4 regions of the Paraliobacillus sp. X-1268 genome follow, and region 4 is predicted to be linked to each of the others. Evidence: riboswitches for the same ligand, from Rfam matches in the RefSeq annotation. Region 4 holds a riboswitch; each other region holds the start of a gene.
What was found. Region 4 has a riboswitch for thiamine pyrophosphate ahead of D2K62_RS14395 (ABC transporter substrate-binding protein). Riboswitches for the same ligand answer to the same signal wherever they lie in the genome.
Positions count from the first base shown of each region.

Region 1: linked by a shared signal. The riboswitch ahead of thiD (bifunctional hydroxymethylpyrimidine kinase/phosphomethylpyrimidine kinase) and the one ahead of D2K62_RS14395 (ABC transporter substrate-binding protein) in region 4 are both predicted to bind thiamine pyrophosphate.
Region 2: linked by a shared signal. The riboswitch ahead of tenA (thiaminase II) and the one ahead of D2K62_RS14395 (ABC transporter substrate-binding protein) in region 4 are both predicted to bind thiamine pyrophosphate.
Region 3: linked by a shared signal. The riboswitch ahead of thiT (energy-coupled thiamine transporter ThiT) and the one ahead of D2K62_RS14395 (ABC transporter substrate-binding protein) in region 4 are both predicted to bind thiamine pyrophosphate.

Region 1 is NZ_QJSK01000029.1:1,779-5,996, reverse strand. It holds gene betB (betaine-aldehyde dehydrogenase) at 1-229, opposite strand, end outside; gene cudC (choline uptake/conversion transcriptional regulator CudC) at 610-1,155, shown strand; gene D2K62_RS17410 (glycine betaine ABC transporter substrate-binding protein) at 1,305-2,195, shown strand; TPP riboswitch at 2,314-2,416, shown strand; gene thiD (bifunctional hydroxymethylpyrimidine kinase/phosphomethylpyrimidine kinase) at 2,544-3,365, shown strand; gene thiM (hydroxyethylthiazole kinase) at 3,369-4,175, shown strand; gene thiE (thiamine phosphate synthase) at 4,179-4,218, shown strand, end outside.
Region 2 is NZ_QJSK01000001.1:252,777-256,994, reverse strand. It holds gene cydD (thiol reductant ABC exporter subunit CydD) at 1-664, shown strand, start outside; gene cydC (thiol reductant ABC exporter subunit CydC) at 661-2,379, shown strand; TPP riboswitch at 2,435-2,543, shown strand; gene tenA (thiaminase II) at 2,630-3,304, shown strand; gene D2K62_RS01400 (DUF3231 family protein) at 3,483-3,995, opposite strand; gene D2K62_RS01395 (spore coat protein) at 4,140-4,218, shown strand, end outside.
Region 3 is NZ_QJSK01000025.1:1,697-5,914, forward strand. It holds gene D2K62_RS16795 (flavin-containing monooxygenase) at 1-199, shown strand, start outside; gene D2K62_RS16800 (DUF3889 domain-containing protein) at 338-976, shown strand; gene D2K62_RS16805 (SET domain-containing protein) at 1,030-1,425, opposite strand; TPP riboswitch at 1,616-1,716, shown strand; gene thiT (energy-coupled thiamine transporter ThiT) at 1,781-2,344, shown strand; gene D2K62_RS16815 (TerC family protein) at 2,385-3,074, opposite strand; gene D2K62_RS16820 (YkvI family membrane protein) at 3,186-4,218, opposite strand, start outside.
Region 4 is NZ_QJSK01000016.1:4,966-9,183, reverse strand. It holds gene D2K62_RS14410 (cation-transporting P-type ATPase) at 1-451, shown strand, start outside; gene D2K62_RS14405 (thermonuclease family protein) at 513-1,199, opposite strand; gene D2K62_RS14400 (DsbA family oxidoreductase) at 1,290-2,012, opposite strand; TPP riboswitch at 2,197-2,308, shown strand; gene D2K62_RS14395 (ABC transporter substrate-binding protein) at 2,405-3,385, shown strand; gene D2K62_RS14390 (thiamine-binding protein) at 3,404-3,694, shown strand; gene D2K62_RS14385 (ABC transporter permease) at 3,742-4,218, shown strand, end outside.

The DNA.
Region 1 (4,218 bases), on a different contig from region 4:
ATCCGGCGATTTTTCTAACGATATTGCCTCGTTCAGTTGCAGGTGTTAACGGCCACTTGCCATGATCAAACGCTTCTCTTGCCGCAGCAATTGCAGCTTTAGAATCCGATTCGTCGCCTTCAGCAGCGGAAGCTATTATTTCTTGGTTAAAAGGGTTAATAATTTCTCTAGTCTTTCCAGATTTTGCTGTTACCCATTCTCCATTAATGTACTGTTTTAGTAAACGCAAATAATTCACTCCAATTTATTAAGTTTGTTAAAAAAATATTTAACGTTTTGAATTATATAAATTCTAACATGATGCTTATATTGTGTCAAAGTCAAAAAGTCGTTGAATGAACAACAAATAAACGATTAATTTCGCGCTAAGAAGTATAAATAACACTATCTCTGATTTGAAAATCCTTATTTTATATAGAAGAATTAGTAATTTGCATTAACAATTAAAAAAATATTATAAAGGCTCTAAGTACCTATATTATCATGATTTTAACCTATAAAACGCACTGAATTTGACTGTTTGCATTTGACATTTAATTTATAGTAGCTAACATTAAAGCTATAAAGAATAATTTTAATTCATTTAATTCTTTGGAGAAGGTGCCTTTAATGAATAATAAAGAGAATTCAAAAGCTAAACAGCAAATTGAAGCGGCTCAAGATATAGTGATTGGATCTATTACAGAAACGATGGATCTTTATGGTGTCACACCATCAGCAGCTAATTTATATGCTACGATGTATTTTAAAGATCAAATGACTTTGGATGAAATGCGTGAGGAATTAGAAATGAGTAAGCCTAGTATGAGCACCAGCGTACGTAAACTTCAGGAATTTGAAATGGTGAAAAAGACGTTCACACGTGGAAGTAGAAAACATACTTATGTAGCTGAAAAAAACTTTTTTCGATCGTTTATGGCGTTTTACTGTCAAATGTGGGAAAGAGAAGTCAAGACAAACATGGAGGCTATCAATCAATCCCAATTAGAGCTAAGTGAGGTAGTTGAAGACAAAACTGCTAGTCCACAAGATAGTGAGATGGCAAAAAAAACGTATGATCAATTAGAAGAGTCAAAAGTATACTATAATTGGTTGTCGCGTTTAGTTTCAAGTATAAGAAGTGAAGAAATATTTGAATTTTTACCTAAAGATTAGAGAATTATTAGGCAATATAATTGTCTCATAAAAATGCTCTTTAATGAAAACTATTAGAGAGTATTTTTATCTGAACTGTGTTAAATAAATACTTAATTAATAAAACGTTTTTAACGTTTTAAATATATAGAAACAAGGAGAGGGTAAGAATGAATAAGGTCAAAAAGGGGTTATTGAGTTTATTGTTCTTAACACTATTTGCTGTACTAATGGCTTGTGGTAGCGAGAATGCAGAGGATACGAGTAGTGAGGAAGAAACTAATAAAGGAACGATTAGTATCGGTCAAATTGATTGGGCTGAGAACATTGCTGTAACGAATATGTGGAAGTATATTCTTGAAGATGAAGGATATGACGTTGAACTAACCGTAATAGGTATGGGAACAACAATGCAAGCACTAGAAAGCCAGGAACTGGATGCTAGTTTAGAAATTTGGCTTCCGGTCCAAGATAAAAACTATTATGAAGAATACAATGAAGTTATTAATTTTTCTGAGGAAACATGGTTTGATAATGCAAAAGTAGGTTTAGTAGTTCCTTCGTATCTTGAAGATATTAATAGTGTAGAAGACTTAAATGCTAACAAGGAATTATTTAATTCAGAAATTACTGGATTTGGTCCTGGAGCTGGTACGATGGAAGTAACAGAGGAATTAATCACAGCTTATGACCTTGATTATGAGTTATTATCGAGTTCTGAACCTGCTATGATTGCAGCAATAGATCAAGCTATCAAAAATGAAGAGGCGATTGTATCTCCACTTTGGACACCACACTGGGTTTTCTCAGAATATGATTTAAAATTCTTAGATGATCCTGAAAATATTTATGGTGGCGTTGAAAAAATTCATCATGCGACTAGACATGGTTTTGAAGAGGATTTTGAAGAAGTTGATCAATGGTTTAAGAATTGGAAAATGAATGACGAACAAATTGGTGAATTAATAAATTATGTTGAAGATGCAGAAGAGCCTATTGATGGAGCTGGAGAATGGGTTGAAGAAAATAGAGACTTAATTGGCGAATGGATGAATAATTAAATTAAAATAAAACCTATGTTGATCAGTTAGCTGATTTACATAGGTTTTTTTGTTTCTGAAAATGTATCTATTTGACAATTAAGTTTAGACGTGATTAAGTAGAAGTATAATTTAATTAGTAATCCACTAGGGGCGCCATTTGGCTGAGATAAAGAGTTTTCTTTGGTCCCTTTGAACCTGAACTAGTTAATACTAGCGTAGGAAAGTGGAGTTGGGACCCGTTCGCATACTATTTGTGAATATATTAAAAGGAAACCGCTCCATTTTTGGGGGCGGTTTTTTGTATGGAAAAAATTAATATGATTATTGTAAAAAGGTTTAAATTAAATAAGGAGAGGGGTTGTATTAATGATAAAAATACCTACAGCACTGACGATTGCAGGTACTGATCCAACAGGTGGGGCAGGGATTCAAGCTGATTTAAAGTCATTTCAAGAAAGAGAAGTATATGGAATGAGTATTCTAACTTCTGCAGTTGCACAAAACACGCGTGGTGTTAGTGATCTGCATCATATGCCAATTGGATTTATTGAAAAGCAGATGCAAGCAGTGTTTGATGATATACCGCCAGATGCGATAAAAACAGGGATGGTTTCAACAATAGAAATGATGGAATTAATTGCAATGTATGTTAAAAAGCAAGATTCACCATATGTGATTGATCCAGTAATGGTTGCGACAAGTGGGCATGCTTTAATGGAAAAAGAGTCACGTCAAGTGATTCGAGATTTACTTATTCCACTTGCTACAATAGTTACTCCTAATGTTCCAGAAGCGGAAATATTAGTGAACTTTAAGATTGAGGATGTAGAAGATTTAAAGAAAGCAGCGAAGGTCATCGTTGATGAATTAGGGGCTGCTGCGGCAGTTGTCAAAGGTGGACATCTAGAAGGTAAAGCGGTTGATGTTTTGTATGATAAGCAAGTTTTTCATTTATTAGAAGCAGAACGTACGTATACAAAGCATACGCATGGAACTGGTTGTACGTTCTCGGCTGTGATTACAGCTGAATTAGCAAAAGGTCAACCTGTATTAGATGCAGTTACGATTGGTAAGCAGTTTATTACAGATGCGATTCGGTATACATTAAATATTGGTACAGGAAGCGGTCCAACAAATCATTGGGGTCATCGCTTGCAAGGTTTGCCAAATCAAAAGAAGGAGGAATAAATAATGAATAAGATTACGAGAATGATTGAATTGGTTAGAGAAAAAGAACCATTGGTACATAACATTACCAATGAGGTGGTCGTGAACTTTACTGCAAATGGTCTATATGCGATCGGTGCATCCCCTGTGATGGCAAGTGCAATCGAAGAGGTAGGAGAGATGGCGAAAAACGCTGACGGTTTGCTATTGAATATTGGAACATTAACTAGTAATCAAGCAGAGGCAATGATAGTCGCAGGAAAAGCTGCAAATGAAAAAGGTATCCCAGTGGTGCTTGATCCTGTAGCTGTTGGTGCTACATCATTACGTAGTGAAGTTGCTTCACGTATTTTAGAAGAGGTAAAGATTTCGTTAATACGAGGTAATGCAGGAGAGATAAGTAATTTATCTGGTGCGAAAGCAGAAGTAAGGGGTGTGGATTCTGTCGGTACACTTGATAATCGAAGTGTGGCCATTCATGCTGCTAAGCAATTGGGTGTGCCTGTAATGGTTACTGGTGTGAAAGATGTAATTACAGATGGTAAAGAATTATATACTATTTCAAATGGAACACAATTATTAACTAAAGTAACAGGAACTGGCTGTCTATTAGGTGCGGTTATAGCTGCTTTTTTAACAACCGGAGAAAAACCATTACTAGCAGCAACAGCAGCTGTGGCTTTTTATGATGTAGCAGCAGAACGTGCAAGACAAAACGCTTCTGCACCTGGGAGTTTTCAGATAGCCTTTTTAGATGCTTTATTTGAAACGAATGCACAGCATGTTTCAGAAAAAATAAATATAACACATGAAAGTCTAGATGAGGATTAAGATATGATCTTTACAAGAAAAGATTTACGCGTTTATTTTATTA
Region 2 (4,218 bases), on a different contig from region 4:
TTTTCACCCGAAACAGAAGATAGCAATTGTAGGAGCAAGTGGTGCGGGTAAATCTACGTTATTACATTTGTTGGCTGGTATGATCACTCCTGAACATGGTGCAATCAAACTTGATAATCAACCGCTTGTTGAATTTTCGGAGTCATCATGGCTTGGGAAGCTTTCTTATATTTCACAGCAACCATATATCTTTTCAGGTACAATCGGCGAGAATATCGAAATGGGAACAAACTTACCAGTTGATGAACAGGATATACGAAAAGCTGCGCAGTTAGCAGGAATTGCGCCATTGATTGAATCATTGGAGAAACAATACGATACACCCATTGGAGAAGCTGGTCGAGGATTATCTAGCGGGGAAAAACAACGTGTATCTATTGCACGTGCATTTTTAAAAAAGCCAAAAGTTGTCTTACTCGATGAACCAACACGTGGACTTGATCTAGCTACAGAAAAAATCTTACAACAATCTATCGAACAATTGTCCAAAACGGCAACTGTTATCACGGTAGCACATCGATTACACACGATTAAAAAAGCAGATCAAATTCTATTTATGGAAAAAGGACAATTACTAGCGATAGGAACACACGAAACATTGCTAGCTACTTTACCTGCTTATAAAGATATGGTGACGATTCAACAGGGGGGAGAAGAAGCATGAGCGCTCTTTTTAAAGTCATAAAACTTATGTTGATTGAGAAAAGGGATATTTTGTTTGCTATTTTATTTGGTTTTATTGCTGGTATTAGTAGCGTTGGACTATTTGCTGCTAGTGGCTATCTTATTTCCAAAGCAGCTTTAATGCCTCCATTCTATGCATTAATTATGCTTACTTCTACAGTTAAATTACTTGGGTTTATTAAAGCTAGTTCAAAATATGGCGAACGTATTTATTCTCACAGGGCAACTTTTACTATCTTAAGTAATTTACGTGTTACTTTTTTTGAAAAGTTAGAACCTCTTGTTCCACAAATTTTTCATAAGTATAGAAGTGGAGACATACTTGGTCGAGTAGTAGGAGATGTGGAGAGTTTACAGAATTTCTTTTTACGTGTTTTTTATCCACCAATTGTGTTATTACTCGTTTTTGTAACAACAATCTTATTTAGTAGCTTTTATTCCATTGAAATCGCGCTTATTTTATTAGTTGGTTTCTTACTAACGGTATTTGTTATCCCAGCTTTTTTTTCGTTACGACAAGTAAGAATTAATGGTAAAGTCAGACAAGAACGTGGAGATCTTTCAACGGAAATTACTGAATTGATGTATGGTTTTCGAGATTTAAAGATATTTCAACAATTAGAAAAAAAACAAGAACAAATAACTACGCAATCAGAAAGTTATATTGAAAAACAAAAACGTGAAAATATTAATAAAGTCTATAGTCAATCGTTTAATGGTTTTATAACCTTTATCGTAAGCTGGTTCGTACTTGCAGTCGGAGCTTATTTGGTTGTAGATGGTAGGTTAGAAGGGATATTTTTAGCTATGCTTGTTATGATCTCACTAACCGTTTTTGAACCTGCTGCTCCAATGGCTGTTTTCCCAATTTATATGCAAGAAAGTCGCGATGCATCCAGCCGTTTGTATGAGGTAGTGGAGGATCCAGATATTCAAGTTAGCGAAGTCGAAACTAACGTTGAACAAATCACTAATAAACCACCAATGATTGGATTTGAAAATATTACCTTCACGTATAGGGGGGATTGGCGCACAACCATTCCATCACTTAGTTTAGAGATTCCTGCAGGTTCGAAAACAGCGATTGTTGGAGCAAGTGGTTCAGGAAAATCAACCTTACTACAGTTAGTTTTGAAACTACAGCAAGTACAAGCAGGTAAAATTTATTGGGATCACCACGATATTTCAACTGTTTCAGGAAATGCATTGTGGGAACAGTCAAAAGTCGTGCTACAAGAAAATCATTTCTTTTATGGAACAATCCGTGAAAACTTATTAATCGCAGATTCTGATTTAGATGACATTGTATTGCATGAAGCATTAATGAATGTGCAACTTGAAAACTTTTCACTCGATGACCATGTATTAGAAAACGGTGAGAATCTTTCTGGCGGTGAAAAACAACGTCTAGCAATTGCTAGAGCAATCTTGAAAAACGGTCATATTTGGATTTTAGATGAGCCAACGTCATCACTTGATGCTAAAACAGAAGAAAAAATATATAAACAACTTTTTGAACAAGCACAAACAGATACATTATTGTTAGTTAGTCACCGTTTAAAAGGATTAGAAAAGATGGATCAAATTATAGTCATGGATCATGGTGAGATTATTGAATCGGGATCTTATACGAATTTAATGAAAAAGAATGGTTATTTTTATCAAATGAAGACACTGGAAGAAAGTTTACTTTAAGAGTATTGACATCTTCTTCCTAGATGTTATTCTATAGACAGAATAAAATAGCAAGAAAAACCACTAGAGGAGTCTTTATAAAAGACTGAGATTGAAGTGTTACTTCAAGACTCTTAGAACCTGATCTAGTTTAAACTAGCGGAGGGAAGTGGATGGGAATAAAGTCCTTTGGTTCTTTTACTTTATCATGCCACCACTTTCTTTTAATCAAGGAAGGTGGTTTTTTTATGCAGATAGGGAGGAAGTTGAGATGAAATTTTCACAATACATTCGGAAAGAGGCAGATCCAGTTTGGCAAGCTAGTTTTAATCATCCTTTTGTTAAGGGGATTGGTAATGGCACATTACCTTTAGAGAACTTTCGCTATTATGTCATGCAGGACTCTTATTATTTAGCACAATTTGCTCGTGTCCAGGCAATAGGTGCTGCAAAGGCGGAAGATTTAGAAACAACCAGTAGTATGGCGGCACATGCACAAGGAACTTATCAAGCAGAATTAGAATTACATCGTACTTTTTCTAAGCTATTATCTATTACTGAAGCAGAACAAAGAGCATTTAAACCTGCTCCTACCTCTTACGCTTATAGTTCACATATGTATCGAGCTGCTTATCATGGTCATCTAGGTGATGTGATTGCCGCAATATTACCTTGCTACTGGGTTTATTATGAAGTTGGAGAACAGTTAAAAAATAAAACACCAGATGAACAAATTTATCAAGAATGGATTAAAGCATACGGATCGGATTGGTTCAGAGCATTAGTAGAGGAACAAATTGATAGACTTGATCAACTAGCTGAAACTGTAACAGCCTCTGATCGAGAACGTATGAAAGAACACTTCTTACTTAGCAGTCAATATGAATATTTATTTTGGGATATGGCTTATAAATTAGAAAAATGGCCATTAGAAGAGATGGGATAATCCTGCTTGACTCGAATGGAGTAGGTGTTAATCCGACGGAAACGATCTGTGATTCGGCGGAAGTGTTAGAAATTAAGACTTAAGGTGATCTGCTTTCCCTCCTCCTTGTGTGTTAAACCCAATTCGAATTACAAAGTAGCAAGAAAAAAGCACTAGAAATAATCTAGTGCTTTTTTTACTACTCTTTATTTGGAATCTTTGCTTGCATTGGAGGGAGTATAATCCATCCTTTGTCTTTATTTAATCGAAGTGCTTTTGCTCCAGCTTGCGCTTTATTCATATGGAACTGGCCAAAAAGCATGGCAATATCTTCGCGAAGTGACTGTCCAATTATTGTACTACAAGCGATTAAACCTGCTGCAATGTTTGCAGAAACTACAGCACTAATTTCTTGATCACTGAACTTCGCACCAGATGGAATATCTTCAATGTCTGCGAGGGAACGTTCTGGAGGAGAAGGAGGCAAAGCTATTCCATTAACTTTAAGAATCTCTTCCACACTTTCCATTTCCTGTTTCATTCCTCGGTTTAAATCTTCTAATAAATTTTTTAATTCTTTATCACCTGTATGGTTAATAAATGTTTGATACGCCGCATAGTTACCTTTAGCAGCTGTTAGAAAGGACCACATGCTAAAAACTTCACCATAATGAAGTGGTTGTTTCTTTGGATTACCTGATAGTACACCCATTTCTAAACACTCCTTTGTTAAGTCTTACATAGATAGTCTTTTCATCAAGGCAAAACTTATTCCAGAAACATTGTAAATAATAATTTAAAATTGGTATAGATAAGACTTTTTGAGCAAAACTATAGCCGAAAAGGAGGAGAAAAAATGAAATTAGCTGCACACGAATTACAAGATTTAAATGAATTAACAATGAGTTGTGTGAACTCTGTGACTTCTATGGCGT
Region 3 (4,218 bases), on a different contig from region 4:
TAATTATTCCGCATTAATAAGTTGTGGGATCTCAGCTTCCGCACTTTCAGGGATGCGTTTTGGTATACCTAATCTAGTAGAAGAAATTTCTAATCAACTTTTTCTTGATGATCGCGAAGACATTATGAAGAATTTCTTTGACTATGATGAAGAAGAATTTGTAGGAGAATGGCTGGAAACAAGTAATCAATCTCATTAATATCTTTAGGTCCTATCCAGATGAAAGGTGGATGGGGCTTTTTTTTGATTACGAGAATATACTGAATGTCTCTGAATTAATCACAAATACGCCTGTATAAAACATAAACTATCCTAGTCTAAAACTAGGAGGTAAATGATGTATCCATATTATAATCAATATCAATCGTTAAATCAGTTTTATAGAGAGTCTCCATATTTACATCCATATCCACAACAATTAAATTACTGGGGGCGGCAACCATTCACAAGAGGCCAAGCAACATGGACAGAAGGAGGACGTGTTACGCAATGTGGTATGCCTTGGTCTCATAATGAATATATGACAGCAGCTGTAGGTGTGAATTCGCCTTATCAATGTGGGCAAACGTTAAAGATACGTGAGCTTTTCTCCCAAACTTTAAGAGAAGTTATTGTGACAATTGTTGATAAAGTACCTGGATTCCCAGCTGATAAAATTAACCTACACCGAAAGGCATTTGAAGCATTAGGTGCAGATCCAGCGGTTGGGGTAATAAATATTGAATTTGAATCTTCACCAGAAGTAGAGGAAGCAGAATGGGGAAAATATTTATTGGAAGTTACTGAGGTAGCTTATCCGAATTATAATATAACAGAATATAATTTTGTTAAGAAAACAAATCCAGCACCAAATCAAACAAAGGAAATCTATCACTATATTTTACAATCACCTCAAGAAAGAGTTAAAATCCAAGGCACGGTAATTTATAATTCAAACACTAATCGTGTTGAATCCTTTGATATTAAAGAAATATAAGATTGAAAAAGCCCAATCCACGTATAATGCGGATTGAGCTTTCAATTTTTTAATCATTTATTCAATTCATCAAAATTCATGTTGAACCATAAGGGGTCATTGTTATTAACATCACCATTATAGTTAATTAGCAATTCTTCACCAGCTTTTATATCTGTGTGAGCAAAAAATACAAAGGTATGATCTGGAAAGTTTATATCGTAATCGGTATTTGGAGTATAGGAATGATTAAACAACATGCCATATCCTAAAACAACCGCGGTATGATTTTTACCATATTCAAATACGTAATCATCCAGTACTGTTTGTTCTATGTGTTCGTGCTCCTTGTTTGGATAAGGAATAACAGGTGCAATATGTACTGTTTCTCCTTTTTTTATGTCGCGTGTAGCGAATACGCCTCGATTGAATTCCCCGTCGCTTAATGTAGATGTCTTTATCTCAATCATGTAGGTCACCTGCGATTTCGTTTTATTTTATTCATGTGTACTCTATTTTGACAGTTGCTTATAGCGAACGCAACTGGTTGTACTTGAAATTTATAAAAGTTACAAAATTTATCGCCTTTTAAAAAAAACCCTAAATTTTGTATGACAAGTTCATTATCTTATGATATGATGAACTCGAAAATCAAATAAGCAAAACCACAAGGGGAGCTAAAAAGCTGAGAGTGAACACGTTGTTCTAACCCTTCGAACCTGTTAGTTAATGCTAGCGCAGGAATGTGGATCGTGATATGTAGATTTACGTTTACATATCTGTTCTCCCTTGAGGTTTTTTGTTTAAAAAAGGGGAGTTTTTTTTATGAAAAAATTAAGTTTGGTTATGTTGATTGAGGCGTCCTTTTTTGCATCATTGGCGTTTGTTTTTGATTTACTTCCGTCGATTCGGCTTTCTCCATCGATTTCAATTTCTTTTGCTATGGTTCCAATTTTAATTTTAGCGTTTCGATGGGGGATTAGGGTTAGTTTAATTTCTGGCTTTATCTGGGGTATTTTACAAGTTATCTTGGGTGATGCCTATATTCTAACTCCACTTCAGGCATTTATTGAATATTTTATTGCCTTTGCTTTTATTGGTTTTGCAGGTCTATTTTATAAAGTCATTCAATCGAACCTGAAGATGGGGAAAAAGAAAAAAGTGTTATTTTGGGTTATTACCGCGACACTTGTTGGTTCTGTTGCACGTTACTTTTGGCACTTTGTTGCTGGATTTATTTTTTGGGGAGAATACGCGCCTGATGATATGAACGTGGTGTTGTTTTCATTGATTACAAACGGGATTACCATGTTGGGTGCCTTTGTTTTATGCGCGATCTTATTGGTGCTTTTGATCGGAACTACTCCGAGATTAATTGAGCGAAAATAAACTAGTTTTAACTCCCCGTTTTATAAATGGGGAGTTAAAACTAATAGCTGTCTGCTGCGCTTTTAATATAACCAAGCAGTAAAATAGTTAGCGTTAGGAAGCCAACAATTAAATAGTTAAATAAGCCATTAGAGAGATCAAGTAAGTCTATTAATTTTTGATCCGTCAAAATCATTTCCCCGGCTGTCCACGCAAGAATACCAGCACCAATATAAGCTATCCAACGATATTTTTCTAATACTTTTACGATTAGTTTCGATCCGAATATCATAATAGGAATGCTAACCATCACGCCAATGATAATCATACGAATATCCCCATGCGCCGCACCTGTAATAGCAACAACATTATCCAGACTCATTACCGCATCTGCAACAATGATTGTCGAAACAGCTTTTAATAAACCAGTATGTGAGGTAATGGTAGCTTCCTCTTCTTTTTCAACAAGTAAATTATACGCTATCCAAAGAAGTAATAAACCACCAATTACATTTACAAAAGGAATTTGCATTAAATAAATGATAATAACTGCAAAAAATATTCGGAGCAGAACAGCGCCAATCGTGCCTAAAAGTATTGCTCTATTTTGATGTCTTTTTGGTAAAGACTTGGTGGCCATTGCAATCACAACAGCATTATCACCGGAAAGAACAATGTCAATTGCAATAATTTTTAATAATGCAATCGTCGCAACAGGTGTTATTGAGAATAGTAATGGGAAAAAGTCCACTTTTTGTTCCTCCTACAGAAATTTAAGATGGATAAGCTAAGTTGTCCATAACCAATTCTATGAAGAAACTTGAAATAGTAAACCAAAAAAAGTAGAAGTTTTTTAAAGTATTTATTCTTTTAATTGTTCTCTTTTAAATATCCATACATAAATTAACCCCGCAAAAAATAGAAAACCTCCATAACCAACAGTAGGATATAAGTATTTAACCATAGCAGAAAAGCCAATTTGACTGAATAAAAAAGCTGCTAGTGTTGTGCCTGCAATCACCCAAATTCGAAAGCGTGCAGCGATAAAGTTCATTCTTGAAACAAATCCATATAAATTTCCGACCGCAGTGGTATATACTTCAGCAAATAATACAATAGCAAAAATTAGTTGAATAAATGGAGCAATTTTAGAAGCTATAAGAATCATGGGCACTTCCACATTTGAAACACTATCTAAATTCGTTAAAATACTGAAAAAAATAGCAATGATCCCTATCCCTAAACCTAATCCACCTAATAAAGCCCCCCATAGTAGGTTTTTTTTATTTTTAGCTTTCGCCCCCATTGGTGCTAATACTGCAACGGCAATCACAAGATTATAAGAAGCGTAATTAAGAGCAGAAATGAACCAATTTGGTGCAGCGCCTTCAATGGACTTCGATACTTGTAAATCTGCAGCTGTAATTGGATTTATTGAGATACTATAGATAGCGATAAAAAGAACAGAAACTAATAATACTGGAACAACATAACTGATGGCATTAATAACACCTTTCATTCCAGTTATAACAGTTAGTAGTGAAATAATTGCCATTAAGATCGTCCCCCATAAGGAGGCTAACTGAAATTGTTGATCAAAGATTGCACCGGCTCCAGCTATCATGGCTGCTAAAGCACCGAATAGAAAGACTGTAATAATAATATCGATGATCGTACCAATAATTTTTCCGTTAGTAAATCGCACTACCTCTACATAAGAGCTAACATTTAATGCTTTACCAATTACTAAAATCGTATAGCCGAAAAAGAAAAACAAGAGCGTTGCAAAGGTAAGTCCAAATAGGCCATTTATTCCATATGCACTAAAAAACTGGAGGACTTCTTGCCCGGAAGCAAAACCAGCCCCGACAACGGTTCCAATGTAAGTTGCCGCC
Region 4 (4,218 bases):
GATTCGTAAGCCAAGAGAAAAGGGAACACAATTGTTAAGCAAGTACTATGTATTTCGAATCTTTTATGTGGCAGCACTTGTAGCTGGTGGTGGTTTGATTGCTAATGCAATAATGGTAGATAATGGTTATGCACATGCAGTAGCTAATACAGTGACATTAAATATTGTTGTATTTGGTAAAATGTTTTACTTATTTAATGTTAGAAACGAACATGGATTTGCGCTAAACAAAAGCTTTTTCACGAATAAAATTGCATTTATTGTTTGTGCGATTTTAATTCTACTTCAGCTTGCGATTACGTATTTACCATTTATGCAAACTATTTTTGCCACAGCAGCACTAGATATTGGACTCTGGTTAATTCCGATTGGAGTCGGATTAAGTGTATTTATAATAGTAGAAATAGAGAAGTATTTGAAACGAACATTTTTTAATGGCAATAAAGCCTAAGAGTTTTCATGAAAAAGCACTGTATCTCCATTGAAGATACAGTGTTTTACTATTTTTTATGTCATTCACAACCAATACCATCGCCATCTCGGTCTAAATGTGTACCATAACCAGGATCTCCTTCTGAAATAGGACTAGCATTTGCTTCAGCTACTGCCGTACAATTTTGATAGTAAACATCTGAGCTTGTTTCATCTATATCGACTGTTGTAAAACCATCTTCAGTTACATAACCATCCTCACTCCAGATGTTAAGATCAGCTGCTTTTGCTTTAGTTTCGGCTTCCTTTAGTTGGTCGGAATGTGTGTAAGGCGGATCATATTCATAGGCGTAACGTGCGAATCCCTCTTCCAACAACATTTCATTAAAAAGTTCACCGTCTATCCATATATATGCTAACAGTCGGTCATACTTATCTCGCTTTGGACCATCATATTCGAGCTGAATTTGAGTGCCTTCTGTCAATTTTTCTTTAGCAAACTTACTCGCTTGTTCTCCGTAGGGTTGGACTGGCAGGTTAGGATGTTTTGTCTCAGGTGTATCAACTAGTAAAAGTCGAACACTTTCCTCTTCACCATCCAAGATAATATGGACCGTATCGCCGTCGACAACACGATCCACAGTTGCGGAAGGAAGATCCGAATCTGTTTGTGTTTCCCTGTTTAGATCAGTTTGAAGACCACAGCCAGTTAATAAGGTTAATATGATTAGTAATAAGCCTAGTTTTTTCTGTAATAAAGTTGCCATTATTCTATGATGTCCTCCTTGTTTTTAGCAACATTCATTTTAGCATAGATAAAAAAAGAAGGCTTCCGATTTTTCGGAAACCTTCACGTATTATTTTTCTTCGGGAATGCCACATGAATCATCAGTACAAAATTCTGTTTTAGAAGTTGAAAGATCCGTAAATTTTGGCTTTGGATTTTCTTCTTCCCAAACTGTATTTAAGGCATCTTTAAATGTTTCTACTGGTTGAGCACCAGAAATTGCATATTTATCGTTAATTACAAAAAACGGTACACCAGTCACACCGTATTGTTGTGCCAATGATTCGTCAGCTCGTACGTCATTAGCAAAAGCTGTTTCATCTTGAAGAACTTCTATTGCTTTTGTTTTCTCTAGCCCAGCATCTTCTGCAATCTTAACTAATGCATCTGTTTCACTTAGATTAACAGAATCGGTAAAATAACCATACAATAGTTTCTCTGTCAAGATTGCTTCTTTACCAATACTTTTGGCATATTTTGCTAAGCGATGCGCGTTAAACGTATTAGTCGGTTTCATTGTTTCGAAATGGAATGTCAAACCAACACTTTCAGCTTGCTGACCAAGTCCAGCGTTTGTCTCTTTCGCTTGTTCGATTGGCATCCCATACTTATCAGCAATTGCTTCATGAATGCTCTTACCTGCATATACTGCTGCATTTGGATCTAATTCAAAGCTTTTAAATTCTATTTCAACACTATCTTTTTGCGGGAATTGTTCGAGCGCTTGTTCTAGGCGACGTTTCCCAATATAGCAAAACGGACAAACAAAATCAGACCATACATCTATTTTCATTAGAACACCTCAGTTATTTAATTAATCTTTGCATGTTTATTCTGCCATAATAAGTAGAAAAGATGAAATCATTTGCTTATGTATAGACTGAATAGTAAAGAAAAATGACTAATGATGATGAAATAGTACTTGAATATTAGTCGAATCTATGGCAAAGTTGGTAGTGTAATTAATTAAATAGCACGTTTCAATGTAGGGGGACCAGTTTGGCTGGTTGAGATCGTATCCGTTATAGATACTGACCCTTGGAACCTGATCTGGCTGAGACCAGCGTAGGGAACATATATGAACACGAATAGAAGTGACTATATATGCGCCCAGGCTAATGCCTAAGCGTATTTTTTTTCGTGAAAAAGGATATGTTCCTCCACAAATAAAAGGGGGATTTTAAGATGAAGAAAGTATTATTTTTATTGGTTACACTTGGATTTATTATTACAGGGTGTGCAAATGACGAACAAGCTAGTCAAGAATTGGAGAAAGTAACGATGGTGCTAGACTGGACACCAAATACAAATCATACCGGGCTTTATGTTGCGCAAGCTGAAGGTTTTTTTGAAGAAGAAGGCTTAGATGTAGAAATTACATTGCCAAGTGAATCTGGTGCAGATCAAGTTGTAGCAGCGGAAAAAGCTGATTTTGGAATTAGTGCACAGGAAACAATTACAGAGGCTCGGACACAAGATATACCGATTGTATCTATTGCAGCAGTTATTCAGCATAATACTTCAGGATTTGCTTCTCCAGTAGATAAAGAAATTACATCACCTGCAGATTATGCCGGTAAAACGTATGGTGGTTGGGGAGCACCAGTTGAGGCAGCAGTAATTGACTCACTAATGAAACAAGAAGACGCTAGTGTGGAAGATGTGAACATAATCAATATGGGAAATACTGATTTCTTCACGGCGGTAGAACGTGATATTGATTTTGCTTGGATATATTATGGGTGGACAGGTGTTGAGGCTGAGCTTCGTGGTGTTGATCTAAACATGCAGTATCTAACCGATTACTCAGAGAAATTAGATTACTACACACCAGTCATTACAACGAATGAAATGATGATCGATGAGAATCCAGAAACAGTTGAAAAGTTCTTAGCGGCTGTAGCAAAAGGGTATAATTATGCAATAGATAATCCAGAAGAAGCGGCAGATATTTTAATTGAAGCTGTACCTGATTTAGACCCAGAACTTGTGAAGGCTAGTCAAGCATGGTTATCACCAAAATATCAGGATGACGCAGCTAAATGGGGTGTCCAAGATGTTGAAGTGTGGGAAAATTACGCAGATTGGATGTACGAAAATGATTTATTAGAGACAGAACTTAATGCGAATGATGCATTTACGAATGAATTTTTACCTGAAGATTAAAAGGGAGGCTCTCGAAAAATGGCTAATGCACTTGTAAGTATTCAAATTATCCCAAAAACAAAAAATGGCGAAGATGTCATTCCATATGTTGACGCAGCAATCGCAGTAATCGAAGCATCTGGTGTGAGGTACCAAGTTAATCCACTCGAAACGACAATGGAAGGTGAATTAACGGAGCTATTTCAAATTATAGAAAAAATGAATGTAGAAATGGCTGCCCGTGGTTGTCCGAGTATTATTTCGCAAGTGAAAGTCTATTATAAGCCTGATGGTGCATCAATGGACGTATTAACAGAGAAGTATCGTTAAGTAAAAGGGAGGGATGGCGGTGCCAGTTTTGACATCGCCTTTCTAATATGAAAAAAATTACAACAAAAACGATCAGTCCAATTATCGTCATTGCTGTTCTTATCGTATTATGGGAAACGATTAGTCACCTTTTTGATATCCCAGCATGGCTATTACCGGCACCAACTGTAATTGTTCAAGAAGGAATCGCTGGTTGGAGTGGCTATCAGCATCACCTTATCTCTACAACGAAATTATCAGTAATTGGATTTGCCATTGGCGTATCAGTGGGACTTATGGTGGCGATTAGTTTGCATATATTACCAACCTTTAAAAAGGCCTTTTATCCGTTATTGATTTTATCGCAAAACATTCCGATTATCGTACTTGCACCACTGCTCGTTATTTGGTTTGGATTTGGGGTAATGCCTAAACTTATTGTCATTACACTCGTTTGTTTCTTTCCAATCGCGGTTTCGACATTAGATGGTTTTCGCCAAACAAGTCACGAATTGTTGCATTACATGCAGATGGCCGGTGCATCC